Regions from separate parts of the Paenibacillus roseipurpureus genome, predicted to be linked through region 1. Evidence: riboswitches for the same ligand, from Rfam matches in the RefSeq annotation. Region 1 holds a riboswitch; each other region holds the start of a gene.
What was found. A riboswitch is a leader RNA that binds a small molecule or an ion and turns the genes downstream of it on or off. The one in region 1 is predicted to bind cyclic di-GMP.
Positions count from the first base shown of each region.

Region 1 (3,663 bases):
TCCCATTTATCCGATCATAGACTGCTGTTTTGGAGATAACATATTGATTTTTAGCCATAAGAACTTGCTCAGGATAGGAAGCATTCACCGTAGTCAAATTACTCGCATCAAGGTTTTTCCCTGCAAAGAAGATCTCATTCCCATCCTTGACTAAAGGTCTGGAGGAAGGGGAATACCCTGCTGAAATACCAAAAGTTCTATATTTTCCTACATTGCTCGGATCCAATCCTACGAGTGATAGTTGTGATGGGGATGACTGAGACTCTCCGATGTAAATTTTGTTCAGTTCTGGACTGTATATCAGATCACCCTGATAAAAGGATGTGTTGATTTGGTCGCTAAACACAACTTTACTTGATGCCGTTGTTGTTCGATCATATGTGTGAAGCTCTCTGTTGCCGCTTCCCGGGAATTCCGGCAAGAAGTAAATATTATTAGGGCTTAATGCAATATGATACGGAGTTTCATCTACAATAAGATTGGAAATGTTTCCGCTATAAACAGAATCTGTGACTGCGATTTTGGTGCTTCCGTACAATGCAATGTAAAGTTTGCCGTCATAAAGGTCTATATCAGTCGGCTTGGACCCTATAAACATCTCATGCTCAATGGATAGAGTCGCAGGATTAATATAAAGCAGCTTATTGGCATCTTGCGATACAGCATACAATAATCCCGTGTCTTGACTGTAAACCATGTCAGTTACAGGCAAATTGAAGCCAAGTTTATTATCCACATATGTTGTTTGTGTTACCGTGTTTGTTGGAGTTAAATTGAGGTTTAGTTTTTCAATAGCCTTTGTTGTCGTATTGAATAAGTATGTATTATTGGAACCATCCATCAATATACGTTCAGTTTGATAGGGAAGGTTAGTAATTTTTGTGAAATTATTGCGATCGTAAACTGCGGTATCGGAAAATGCATAATTATCTTTTACATAAAAAATCTTATTCTCATAGGGACCGTCTTTAAAATCGCCGTGGATGATTTTCAAATTGGTTTTATCGAATTTGTGTCCTGCAAAGAATACATCATTGCCGTCTTGGATTACTTTACGTCCTGCATAGGAGAATCCATATCCGCCGTAATAGGTAGATTGGTTGTTAGGTACTAAAGTATCTGTCGCTGTGTTATATGCTGCTAGTTTTGAACCAGATAAACCGCTCTCACCTACGTATAAAGTATGTGTCGATTTATCTACAGCAAGGTCGGGCTTGTAATATACTTTTGGATACACATCTACTTGTGTCTCAACATTAGTCGTTAAATTAATATCGTAAACAAAATCAGAATTATCCTTTACAACATAGTAAAGCTTATTCCCATCAACCGCCACTCGATAAGGCGAACGGCTGCCACCGGTAGTAAGGGTAGAAGTAATTGCTTGAGAAGCAACGTCTACTACCTTAATTTGCGTTGCCCCAGAGAGTGGAATATAAAGCTTGCCATTATCCATTGCAATCCCAGACGGACTTGATCCAATAGCAAATTGCTTCTCGACTTGCAGATCACTTGTCCGGATAAACAGCAATTCGTTTGTATCGTTTGTTATCGCATAAATATAACCAGTTTGTTCCTCCATTACCCAGTCCACAATACTCTTATTAAGCATGTTCGTTGTTGCAGCTGCCGATACTCGGGCTACCGATCCTGGAATCACCATACTTACGGAGAAAAATAATAAACAAAATACGAGCAGAGATGCAATTTTCTTTCTCACTTGCGGCTTCGTGTTGAATCCTCTGTTTAATAAACTCATCCTACACCTCCAAAAATAATACAATCAAAAAAACCTACGCTAAGCACGGGCGGCTTATTACGCAGGTTGATATACGAATGATCCTATTAAATATACTAGGAATTCTAATGGCAACCTGGCAATCATAGCCTCTTGATAAGGCTTTAGACCCATAGCTTTGCGTCATCTCCTTTCGGAGATTTTGCCTTTTACATGAATAAAGAACTAAAAATTAGAACAACACTTACCAGATTATAGGTGATTTCGGTTTCCGTGACAACAAAAAAATTTAAATTACAACAAAATTCTGCAATTTTCTACTTACATCTGCAGCAAAGCCATCAGCAACATCCTTTTTTTGCTGGCGCGATGCAAGTCGTGTGATTTGGGGGATTTATTATGGTGCGTTGGACGGGGGTGGCCAGCAAGTGGCTATGGGGTCCTTCGAAGCAAGCTGAAAACTGTGCATAAATGAGTTCTTTAGCTGTGAAAAGTGATAAATCATCATTTCAAAGGCCTCCCAGGCGTAAATGGCTGCTGGAATGATGATTTTCATCACTACGGTGAAACTTGGAGGGTTGTGGAGGTGGGGAGGATTTTTACGAACGTTCATCCAAATATTTCTTTATGATCTCTTTCCCCGTAATCATTTCAAAGGTCCTAATAAAAAACCACATAAACCCGATATAAAAACCGACAAGTGGATACCGAAAAGATGCCGGCTTATTCCCTTCAAAATAGAAATGACCTACCCAGGAAAACACATAGTGCAGAATCCCAAGGCCCAGCGTCACCCAAATATTATTAAATAAAAATATCCAACCAAGAAAGGCAAACAAAAAAGCAAAGTAATGCAGAGTCTGATTATATCGGTTCTGATGGGCTTTCATATAGAAATTCAAATCTCTTCTAATTTGATCTTTCAAATTGATCCCTCAAATTCCCTTTTCAAAATACTCATATAAATCGTATCCGAATACCGCCCATGAATAAACGTTTTCTCTCTTAATCGGCCTTCCTCTTTAAATCCGCACTTCAAATAACATCGATACGCTCGTTCATTAAAATCGTGAACTTCCAGTTGTAATCGATTTAGATTCAGTCTGTTAAAGACAAAATCTTGCAGTAACTTTATCGCTTCCGTCCCAAATCCTTGGCCCAGATACTCTTTCATTCCAATCACAATGCCAAGTTCAGCGGATCTATTTTTCCAGTCGATTCGAAATAAATCAATTTGCCCTATGTATTCCTCCGTATCCTTGTGAGCGATCACAAAGCCCTTCTGCTCCGTTTTGCCTTCAAGAATGGCGTTTAAATATTGCTCTGTTCCATGAACTGTATGCGGATACAGAAAAATGTCCGATAAATGATCAACAATCTCAGGATCATTGCACCATTGTCTCATATACTTTAAGTCTTCCTTGCTGTACTCTCTTAAAATAATCCGATCACCCATAAGTCGCGGCATTGGTGGCACATCCTTTTCGGTTAGTTAAGGGGCATAAAAAAGAGATGACTCCCAATGTATGTAAGGGTCATCTCTGGTGTCTCAGCTTCGCGGAGGAAGATAAAAAATGTATTGAACGAAAAATAACGCTATGATATAATCGATAGCGATGTTGACAAATTCAAAATATATTACCGTACAGTTCTATCCCTACTTTAATTGTACATCCAAAACCTTGAGTTGTCAACGCCCTTTTTTATCCCAAAATTGCGGAAAAGGAGGCACCTTTCATGCAGGCATTGCCTGCGGATCATTTTCATCCATACCCAGCTCTCAAAGAGCAGAAAGCAGGGATCAATGTCAACTCCTACACAAACTAAACCGACGCCAGCCAGCAGTGACGGCTTCTCTATGAAAGCCATTATGCCGCCTCTTGCAGCAATTATTGTCGCCATGATTATGGTTATTCTAGACAGCA
Region 1 is NZ_CP130319.1:5,251,082-5,254,744, forward strand. It holds gene MJB10_RS23690 (S-layer homology domain-containing protein) at 1-1,759, opposite strand, end outside; cyclic di-GMP riboswitch class I at 1,866-1,955, opposite strand; gene MJB10_RS23695 (DUF962 domain-containing protein) at 2,338-2,664, opposite strand; gene MJB10_RS23700 (GNAT family N-acetyltransferase) at 2,661-3,206, opposite strand; gene MJB10_RS23705 (MDR family MFS transporter) at 3,543-3,663, shown strand, end outside.

Region 2 (3,663 bases), 640 kb from region 1:
GGCAGTGAATTGATTGAAGAAGATATTATCCGGCTCTACATGAGTTGGGAAGAGATTTTGGCGTTTTCCAGTTGAGTATTTTGTCCCCCTGAAGGTTGTCGTAATGGCGGCCTCTAGGGGGTTGTTTTGGATACTATCACAAATCGGTGGTGATCAATCAATGAGAAGTAGGAAGCCCAAGAAATCATGGAAGAAATGGCTGCTAGGTAGTCTAAGTGTCCTTGTTTTTATCGTGCTAGTTAGCTCTGGCGTGATTTATTATAAGATTCGTGCCATCGACGTCGAGGACATTGTAGAGAGGCATCAGCTGCCTGTAAAAGGAATTTCAGGAGCAGAATCTGCGACTGCAGTAGCCGCGGCAGAATCGAATCAAACCAAACTTCCAAGCATTCTAAGCTCGACGGTAGATAAGGCAGAGGAGTTTGCAAGCAAGCCGATTAAAACGCAGGATGCGCTAGATGTAGCAGCAATATTATTAAAGTCCGGTTTAAGCTTGAAAGAGGTCTATTACCTTACGGGGGAGGCCAAAAGCGATCTCGCAACTGAGGAAAAGCAGAAAATTCGTGATCTTTTGTTATCCAAATTATCAGATAGTGAAATTACTGCTTTGCGCCTCATAACGAAACAGTATGGTAAAGGGCTGCTAATCCTTGATCCGAATTATCCGATCGAGCTAATCGGTATCGATGATCCGGTGGAACGGAGTCGTGTTGAACAGGAATTGAAGGCCAAAAAACAGGTTCAATCAGATATCAAGCAACCGGAACCAACTCCTAGCCCGCAAGTGAAAGAGGAGCAACCTCCTAAGGAGAAGCCACAAATTGCTCAAACAGATCCTGCTGTTGTTTCGAGCTATCGATCTAAATTGGACTCTTTAAAGACAAGCTGTCAGGGAGATATTAATACTCTCATAGGAAGCGTAATTAATGCCAAGAAAGCGAATCCTGCTTTAGGGATAAAGGAGTTACAAAGTATGTTTATGGGCAAATTTACAAGTGCTGAATCGCAGTGTGATGCAGGTTTCAATGCTACGATTGCTGAAGCAGAGCGGGCTGGCGTTAGTAATAGCGATATTCAGGGCTGGAAGCAAGAATACAGTGCAATGAAGCAAACAGCACAGACCAGTGCCATTAATCAGTTAGCTCAAGCTTTTAAAAAATAATAGGGAGGGAATTCATAGAATTAAAATCGGTGCTTATGGCCTAATGAATGGCTGCAACAATGATTCCCAAGCATGATGCAAGTTTCAACCAATTTGCTAGAATAGACCTATAAAGTGAATCGCATTATTCGTAGGACAAAGGCAAAACTGATGAAAATCAGTGACGCAAAGCTAGAGGGACTAAGTTAGCGATGTCTAATAAGTTAGCCAGCCGCCGCACACGGGCCTCCGAGAGATTTACGTGGACATTCAATAGGAGGTAGATGTATTCAAATGTGGTTGATTACGATTGGGATCATTTGGCTAATCGGTTGTTTATTTTATTTAAGCGTGTTCGCGGCCGCCAAGAGAGCGGATGAGAGGCTCGCACCTGATGAGTTGTATACATAGCATGAAACGAAGAGCGCCTCAGTGAGGTGCTTTTTTTCATTTGAATAAAGGTAAGCAATCAAGCATATCGAATACATGGGAAGAAAGATAGCTTGGTTACGGGGAGCTGGTACACATTGCGTATGGAATTAGAACAGGTGCTATCTCAGGTTGTCACTCCTAGCGGTGAATTAGATGCTGCAAGGGTTTTGGGGCGTCAGGCCTTGTATACAGGCAGGAATGGCAGGGTTATAGAGCGATTTTGGATAGAGGTCGATGGTCGTAGGGAATCTTTTATTTTTAAACCTCTAACGAATGAGACGACTTGTGGACGTGAACGTTGGCTCTATGACCATGTATTAGTCTCTGTGGCTGTACGTTTTCCAAAATTGTACGCCGCGGCAGACCATCATGAACCATTACGTTATTGGGCGATTTATGAGGATATGGGTGAAATGATACATCAATTGAAGGAAGGGGATTACCTTCAGGCGGCTGCAAGTATTCCGCTGTGGCATAAGCTTCCACTGGATACAATTCCTCCAGACTTCAATGGGGATAAACCTCATCTGAAATCGCTAATTCAAGAGGTTAGGAACGGATTGAACGAGAGCCAGCGTTTGCAGGCGTTAGGGGTAGATGAACGAAAGCAAGAGACCATTGGTCATTTGTTGACTTGGATGAAGGATAGTTTTGAAACGGAGATGGTGATTTCCCACGGGGACTATCATCAAGGCAATGTTGCTCGGCGTGGAGATGAGTTCATCGTGCTGGATTGGGAGTTTATGCATGAGAATGCGGTGTTTTGGGATTTATATGGGTTGCTAGATATGAGTCATCCTGACTTTCCGAAAAAGGTTAGTTCCGCCACTCGCCTTGCTGCTTTGCAGGCTTATGTGAATCAGCGGATGTCGCTTAATTGGGAGGCGGATACGCAAACGTTTATGTTGGACTATCATCGTTATGCGTTGGTTCACTCGTTATGGATGCTGACTTTGATCGAGAAAGATCTACATAGTGGGCAATGGGATACAAGCAAGCTGCTACGCGCCCAGCAGGAGACTTTACATACAATCGAGGATTGTTTGCGTTATTGTGCGGTTGTATAAAATTAAAATGGGACTATAGACCCTGTCTTTAGTCCCTCTATATGAGTAACATGCAATTTTAAGTGAAGGTAATTTTTCTTCGTTTGAAGCCCCAACATTTAATCCATATGTTCCCCTCATCGTCTCTAAATAGCTTAATTCCAATTAATTGCAAAGGTGTCCAAATATCAGTGAAATAGTAACTAGGCATCTAACAGGCCCCCTAAGTAATATACAACTTACACAACTATACCTTATTTAGGGTTGATAGTTTGTCGAACTTTGTCGGTTTTATATTACAAAAACATTAATTTTTGCTAAATTATCCGTCCAAATGAGGTGTTTTTACGTTATTTCCCCTATACTATGTGACTTATGGACTAGAAGGGATTATAATTGGTTGTATCCAATGTGTGACTGGAGGCATGTAGTTTCGCGGCTTCCTATTAAAATAAATAGAAGAGGTGTTTGGTAAGTGAAGGTTAGTGATGGATTGAAAGCAATAGCTGGTTTATCTTTAGCATTTTTATTGGGACTCAGTGCTCAAGCATCTGCAGCGCAGGCGCCAATACCGATGGATGTTTATCAGATTCCGATGCATTTCACGTTTGATGGCAAGGAATATGCACCGCCGGAGGGGCAGCAGGGGTTTATTTATGAAGGGACGACGTATGTGCCGATTCGTTTCATCTCGTACTCGCTGGATAAGTCGGTGAGCTGGGATTCCGCGACGTATACGGTGTCCATTGGGAAACCGAACGCGTCAGATACGATTAATATCAATGAATACAAGATGAACACGCAGGTTCATGATAAAAGCGACAAGCCTTTCGACAAATCGAAGTTAACGCCGAGCCACTTGCATGTGTATAAAGAGAAGGTATCCTATGTTTTTGATGGTGTGAGCAAAAGTCCTTCGGACGATCTGCCCGGCTACATTGTAGATGGCAGTCTGTATGTGCCGATCCGTTTCTTCTCGGAGTCGGTTGGCAAAACGATTGAATGGAATCCTGAGACGTACACGGTCTCTGCGAATACGTTAGA
Region 2 is NZ_CP130319.1:4,611,866-4,615,528, reverse strand. It holds gene MJB10_RS20705 (sugar phosphate nucleotidyltransferase) at 1-75, shown strand, start outside; gene MJB10_RS20700 (hypothetical protein) at 161-1,162, shown strand; cyclic di-GMP riboswitch class I at 1,293-1,381, shown strand; gene MJB10_RS20695 (phosphotransferase) at 1,675-2,640, shown strand; gene MJB10_RS20690 (copper amine oxidase N-terminal domain-containing protein) at 3,095-3,663, shown strand, end outside.
Region 2: it holds a riboswitch for cyclic di-GMP, as region 1 does, so the genes downstream of both, MJB10_RS20695 (phosphotransferase) here and MJB10_RS23690 (S-layer homology domain-containing protein) in region 1, are expected to answer to the same signal.

Region 3 (3,663 bases), 2.8 Mb from region 1:
TAACACGATTAGATGTTACCGGACGCATTATGGTCGCCTTAGATTACGCGAACGCAGAAGGTGCCGAAGGGCTGCTAAAGCAGCTTGACGGCATCCCCTGCTATGTAAAGGTAGGAATGCAGCTGTTTTATGCTGCAGGTCCTACCTTTGTCGCGAGTCTGAAGGATCGCGGCTATAAGGTGTTCCTGGATGTGAAGATGCATGACATCCCGAACACGGTGAAAGGCGGCTCGGAGAGCGTGACGCGCCTTGGGGTAGATTTGTTCAATGTGCATGCCGCCGGAGGCAAGCACATGATGGAAGCGGCCTTGGAGGGTGTCGACAAGGCGCTTACCGGTGGAGCTCCACGTCCGATCGTCATCGGCGTGACGCAGTTAACCAGCACCTCGCAGCCCGTGCTGAATGACGAGATCGGCCTGACCGGTACGGTCGAGCAGGCCGTCATTCGGTATGCCCGCACGGCGCATGCCGCGGGGCTGCAAGGCGTCGTCGCCTCACCGCTTGAGGTGACGGCGATTAAGGCGGCGTGCGGTGACAGCTTCGTCACCGTGACGCCAGGCATCCGCCCGGCGGGGGCGGATATGGGCGACCAGTCGCGCATCATGACGCCGGCTGAGGCGTTCGCGCAGGGGACGGACTACGTCGTGATCGGGCGTCCGATCACAGGGGCGGCGGATCCACGAGCTGCGATTGAAGCGATTATCGAATCAATCGTATAAGGTGTCGGGCCCCAAGATTTTAACATTTGAAAGGATCGGTGGAAGAGACATGAGTAAACTTGAAACCATCGCGCAGCACATTGCCGCGTCGTTATTAGATATCGAAGCGGTTGCGCTTCGTCCACAACAACCTTTTACATGGACATCAGGATTGAAATCCCCGATTTATTGCGATAATCGCTTAACGATGTCGCACCCAGCGATTCGCGAAGCGATTGCAGACGGGTTCGCTGCGTTGATCAAAGAGAAATTCCCAGAAGCTGAGGTTGTCGCAGGAACAGCAACAGCTGGCATTCCGCACGCAGCTTGGGTCGCTCAGAAGCTCGGACTTCCGATGATCTACATTCGCGATAAAGCGAAAGGTCATGGCAAAGAAAACCTGATCGAAGGAACTGTGAAGCCAGGTCAGAAGGTTATCGTCATCGAGGATTTGATTTCGACAGGCGGCAGTTCGCTTAAAGCGGCGTTGGCAGTCAATGACGCGGGTGCGAAAGCGCTTGGCGTATTGGCGATCTTCTCCTACCAGTTAGACAAAGCAACAGATGCGTTCGCGGCGGCAGATATGCCACTTCACACGCTTTCCAATTATTCAACCTTGCTTGAAGTTGCTTTGGAAAAAGGCAAAATTCAAGCAGCGGATATGGAATTGCTGCGCGCTTGGAGAACGAATCCAGCAGCGTACGGTGTGTAATCGTCGAATCATAGAACGCGAGAATTGACGGATTATGTAGAATCCCTCTATACTAATAGGGTGGTTGGATCATTCCTGCCAGCAGCGAAAGGGCAAATGATGCGAAAGCGTCAGACGCAAAGCTACAGGGGCTAATCGGATCAAACCGAATGCTTGCCAGCTATCGAACTTGGAGAGGAGACAAAAGCATGAATGTAAATAGCGCGCTTACTGCCATCAACAGCACCGACGGTCTGAAACAAGCGGTCGGCATACAGATGTTGAAGAAGACAAGTGATACGCAAACGGATTTAACCACGACACTTATTCAAGATTTCGCGAATAATCAAGCGCAGGTTACCGCACCAGCGGCGCCTCACTTAGGTGCAAATCTAGACATCCGTGTCTAAATGATAAGAAGCTCTTCCTTTTCGTAAAGGTGAGCTTCTTTTTTTGTCTATTCTTATGCCGACACTACTTGTCAGGTGAAGTTGTTGATGAACGCTTGTAAAGGCTGCGACATCCACTTCTTCGGATGAAGGACGAACTGTAAGTCCATGGCTAACTGTGTATGGGTAAAAGGAAGCCGTACCAGCTTGCCCAACTCTAGCTCGCTTTCCACCGTGATCAGGGGCAGCAGCGCAAGCCCGAGGCCGCTCATCACACAATGTTTAATCGTTTCGATATTGCCCAATTCGAACCCGATTTGTAAGGCAATAGCTTGTTCTTTGAGCAGTCTCTCAAATTTACCTCTGTAGATGCAGCCTTCCTCAGTCACGATGAATTCGTAGGCGCCAAGAGCGCTGATGCTTATGTGCGACTCACGACTGAGTGGATGATCTTGAGGGGCGATGACAACGAGCTGTTCCTCCCTGACCTTCGTACAGGCGAGGGACGGATCCGCAGGATACTGGTCCAGCAGCAGCCCGATATCATAATCGCCGTCTTTGACTTTGGCTAGAATGGAGGCTTCACTGTCCGGGAATAATTGGATATTAAGTGTAGGGTACAGCTTTTTCAACTCGTGTAGAAAAGGCGGCAAATAATAAGCGGCAAGCGAATGAATCGTGCCAATCGTCAATGTGCCAGAGACTTGGCTTGCGATCATTTCTTTGGATTGATCATAGAGCTCCAGCATTTGCAAAGTAAGAACTAGCAAGGTTTCTCCTGGAGGAGTCAACCGCAGCTGCCGTCCGTATCGCTCGAAGAGTGGAACGCCATATTCTCGTTCCAGCTTCTGAATTTGCATCGTAATGCTGGATTGCGCATAGCCTAATTCCTCAGCAGCACGTGTAAAGCTTTTGCGGCGTGCCACCTCTCGAAACGTTCGGAAATAAGTCAGATCCATGTACGGCCTCGCTTTATTATCAAAATTTTTGATGAGTTCTATCATTTATTATAGCTAACAGTGATGGATTGTTCCATGCTAAAGTAAATGTACAAACACACGAGGCTGGGAGTTGGTTATTTTGCTAAGAGAACAAGATCTACACGGGATTTATGTGCCGATCATTACACCGTTTGATGAAGAAGGCGAGGTAGATGCTGCATCCTTTTATAATCAAGCTTATAATTTATTTCAAGATGAGATCGATGGCCTTGTCGTCAATGGCACAACAGGAGAGTCGCCTACGATTACGAAGGATGAGCTAGGCGTGGTATTCGCTGCCGCACAAGCTGCGCGGGAAGCTGCTCATGTTACGGCGCCTTTGATTGTGGGCACAGGTACGAATGATATGCGTTCCACGGTGAGAAAAACAGAAGAAGCAGGCAAACTGGGAGCGGAAGCGGCGCTCGTCGTTGTGCCGTATTACAACCGACCAAGTCAGCAGGGGATCATTGAACATTTTCGTCACGTGGCAAGTGTAGGAGTTCCTGTTATCTTGTATGAAGTACCTCATCGCACGGGTATCACGTTGGAACTAGATACCGTTCGTACGATTCTGGATTTGGATGGTGTCATTGGGATAAAGGACAGCACACCGAACACGCAACTGGTCACAGCGTTAACGCATCTAGGCTCAAAACCCGTGCTTTGCGGGGAAGATACCTTGCTATTTGCGGCGCTGCAGGCTGGAGCTAAAGGTGTAATGAGCGCATCAGCGAACGTAGAAACTGAGCGGTTCGTGCAATTTATTCGCAGTTTTGAGCGGGGGGACGCAGAACAGAGTAGACAACAATTTGATGAGCTTCTGCCTCTTGCGCAACTTCTATTCCAAGAACCTAATCCCGCTCCGATCAAATGGTTACTGCAACAACAAGGCGTAATTGCAT
Region 3 is NZ_CP130319.1:2,401,496-2,405,158, forward strand. It holds gene pyrF (orotidine-5'-phosphate decarboxylase) at 1-719, shown strand, start outside; gene pyrE (orotate phosphoribosyltransferase) at 769-1,410, shown strand; cyclic di-GMP riboswitch class I at 1,492-1,578, shown strand; gene MJB10_RS10390 (putative motility protein) at 1,599-1,799, shown strand; gene MJB10_RS10395 (LysR family transcriptional regulator) at 1,871-2,737, opposite strand; gene dapA (4-hydroxy-tetrahydrodipicolinate synthase) at 2,859-3,663, shown strand, end outside.
Region 3: it holds a riboswitch for cyclic di-GMP, as region 1 does, so the genes downstream of both, MJB10_RS10390 (putative motility protein) here and MJB10_RS23690 (S-layer homology domain-containing protein) in region 1, are expected to answer to the same signal.

Region 4 (3,663 bases), 960 kb from region 1:
CCGGATGCATTCACAACGACACGCGGCTTCACGTCCATACTTGCAACGAGTTTGGCAACGTTAGCCGCTGCGTCTAAGCGGGACTGAATGATACGAGATTTGGCCGCCGCTGTCCACCGCTGACTGATCGATTCGCCAGCTAAGTTGACAATGGCATGCAGCCCTTGTAGGGTATCGGGCTTCATCTTCAGATCATCCCAAGTAACCGTTGTTACACCTGGGATACGGGTAGCAGAGGAACGTGAAATGTTAATTAGCTCGTAACCTTGTTCTAACCAATAAGCGATTAATCGTTTACCGATAAAGCCGCTGCCGCCTGTGATTGCTATTTTCATCGGAAACACCTCCATACAATCAGTATAAAGAGTTCATCCAATCATTACCAATGGCAGATTTGTGATCATGATGGCATTCATTCGTTTGCAAAATAACGACACCATTCTCGCTTTTTCGTGTATAATAAGTCTTCGGTGTGTATTTATTAACCATTGGTAATTATTTGATTCATCTTCAACCATGAAGGGAGCGCGAGCACATGAATCGTGTACGTCAATTTCTACATGCCTATCATCCGATTGTACATACATTAATTTTGGGCACGGTTATGGCTAGGGCAGCTTCTTCAATGAGTTTGCCGTTCCTCGCTATCTATTTGGCTAAACACTCGGATATGAGCCCAAGTTTGATCGGGATTGTCATTGGGATGGGTGCGTTGGCAGGAACAGTAGGCGGATTTGTAGGTGGTACGTTATCTGACCGATTTGGTCGACGTGTCATCATGCTTGGGGCACTTTTCGGATGGGGCTTCGTCTTCTTAGGTTTTGGCATTGTGAAGCTGCCTGTTCTGTTTATGCTGTTGAACATGCTCAATGGGTTGTGCCGCTCGTTCTATGAGCCAGTGTCTCAAGCGTTAATGGCTGATTTAACGGAACCTGCGAAGCGGAGACAAGTGTTCTCGCTGCGCTATATGGCGATTAACATCGGTGTGGCTGTCGGCCCGCTGCTCGGCGCTTTTTTTGCGACGATGAACGGTGCGCTGCCTTTTCTGCTGACAGGCGTTATTTATTTAATTTACGGCATTACGTTGTACGCGCTCCTCATTAAATTTGGCATCAAGCAAATTGAAGGGGAGAAGAAGTCGAAGATAACGTTCGGATCGGCATGGAATGTCATTCGCAAAGACATGACTTTCCGTTTGTACATCATCGGCGGCATCATTGGGGCGATTGGCTACTCGCAGGTTATGGTAACACTCTCCCAGTATCTTCAGATGGATTTCACCAATGGTGTCAACATGTTCGCGGTGCTCATGAGCGCCAATGCGATTGTCGTGATTGCCATGCAGATTCCGCTTGGTAAGTGGGCTGAGAAGTATCCCCCGTTAACCGCGATCATCGTTGGCAACATCATGTTTGCACTCGGTGATGTGGGATTTGCCTTCTCGCATTCGCTGACTTGGCTCATCATCTCCATGGGTATTTTCACCTTTGGTGAAATTTTGAATTATCCAGCCGCTAATCTGCTGATTGATAAGCTTGCTCCAGAGAACATGCGAGGTACCTATTTCGGGGCGCAAACATTAACGAATCTGGGCCACTTTATGGGGCCTTGGATCGGCGGCTTCTTGCTTGTGTCTTTTGGCGGGAAAACGCTGTTTCTTCTCATTGCAATTTTGTCGATGGTTGGCTCGATTTTCTACTGGAGGGGCACGAAACGTCATATTTCGGTAAAAAGTTCGTCGAAAATGCAAGTTTTTTGATGGATTTCGTAAAAATGGTTCCATGGAACTATTCGAATTGTGAACGACTTCCCTTATTCTTGAGAGTATAAAGATCAACATTACGCTTTATCTAACTATTTGCTTGCACGTCATCTCGACAAAGGCAAAGCTGGCGAAAGCCAGTGACGCAAAGCTACAGGGGCTTTACTTCTCCTGCTTAGGGACAAGCAGCCAGCCAGCCGCCGAAAGATTGGGAATTCATTCAGAACCCCACTAATTCGGATCCCCTTGGTGGGGTTTTTCTCTGTCATAATTTCGATATTAAAAAATTGTAAACAGGAGGCTCACTCAGCATGAAATTGGATCATCACCCACAGGAAGAACAAAAAGCTACCTCATTATGCGGAAACCATGTTGCTCGTTTGGTGCCATCCACGGATGGACCGAAACTGATGATTAACCGCGAAGAGTACGCACTTAACGAAACTTGCTGGGACGTTGAATTGTTTCACGGAAGAAACAACAGCATTCTCATTTTTTATTGGAAGGGCGAAGTTAAGCTATCGGTGAAAATGCCCCCAATGTCGCAAATCGAAGGTTTTTTAACTAGACTTTTTCAATGCCTGACTTCCAAATTAAGAGCGGTTCAGCCTATCTAGGCGAACCGTTCTTTTTTCTCATTGTCACCAATCGACACGAACGGCTATAATGAGGCCATATCCATAAGTAGTCCTAAAGTGCTATATCGAGGGAGTTGCATGGTATGAGATTGATTACACGTTGGGATTGCATGAACAGGCTTAGGTCGTTTATGGAGGTACAAGGTGACTATACACTTCAAACAGATACACCACGTAGCAATTATTTGTTCTGATTATGAACGATCCAAGCATTTCTATGTCGAGCTGCTCGGACTTACCGTTATCCAAGAAACGTATCGTGCAGAGCGGGATTCTTACAAATTGGATTTACGGATCGGGGACACAGATCAAGAGATTGAACTATTCTCTTTTCCGAATCCGCCACTACGCGTAAATCAACCTGAGGCTCGTGGACTGCGGCATTTGGCATTCGTTATCACCAATATGGATGAGACTGTGGAGGCCTTGACACACAAGGGGATCACGGTGGAGCCAGTACGGATTGATCCAATCACGGGGAACCGCTACACATTCTTCGCCGATCCAGATGGGCTCCCCTTGGAGCTGGTTGAAGTAATAGAATGTTAATTTAGGAATAAACATAATCCTCCTCACCAATACTAAGTTTTATCTTGCGATCATGAGGAAGGAATTAACAACACATGGACATTGATGCTTTTTTGGCAGAAGTGCTTAGCTCCAATGAGGATTGGCATGTATCTACGATGGATACCGTAACGGTCATAGACCCGATTATTGCAAAAGATAATCCTGATTTTGATCCTTATGAAGAGTATCAAGCATCAGAATTTTAAGAGGTACAATAGCTTTTAAGCCTGCAAGCCCATGGATAGGGTCGGCAGGCTTATTTCATTTATTTCATGGCGTTGGAATTGCTGATTTGGTAGCGAAACGGAACGTAAATGCGCTATTTTGCCGAAATGGCTGATATTCAGGGTTTGACGGAACGTGGATACTCTATTTATCGGATTTTCGTGGTTTTTGACCACTTTCCGGCAAAATAGCATACTGACGTTCCGCTCGAGGCCCATTTTGATGCTAGAAGAAGTTGTTAGCGCACTCACGTTCCGTTTAGGAGCAATTTCAGGGCTGAAATGTCCGCCTGCCGCCGAAGTCAGCTACATGCTTATCTATCGTGTCTTCGAGGAGGTAACGGACCAAGGTATTGATACAGGTTACACTCGATTCGTCCATTGAACAGCTTGCGCTTCTTATCCGCGCGGCGATTCATATAATGCTCGAGCTGCGTAGTCGGGCTCAGAATGAACAGACTCCACGACG
Region 4 is NZ_CP130319.1:4,293,961-4,297,623, reverse strand. It holds gene MJB10_RS19225 (TIGR01777 family oxidoreductase) at 1-335, opposite strand, end outside; gene MJB10_RS19220 (MDR family MFS transporter) at 536-1,759, shown strand; cyclic di-GMP riboswitch class I at 1,873-1,967, shown strand; gene MJB10_RS19215 (hypothetical protein) at 2,074-2,379, shown strand; gene gloA2 (SMU1112c/YaeR family gloxylase I-like metalloprotein) at 2,551-2,949, shown strand; gene MJB10_RS19205 (hypothetical protein) at 3,024-3,176, shown strand; gene MJB10_RS19200 (THUMP domain-containing class I SAM-dependent RNA methyltransferase) at 3,509-3,663, opposite strand, start outside.
Region 4: it holds a riboswitch for cyclic di-GMP, as region 1 does, so the genes downstream of both, MJB10_RS19215 (hypothetical protein) here and MJB10_RS23690 (S-layer homology domain-containing protein) in region 1, are expected to answer to the same signal.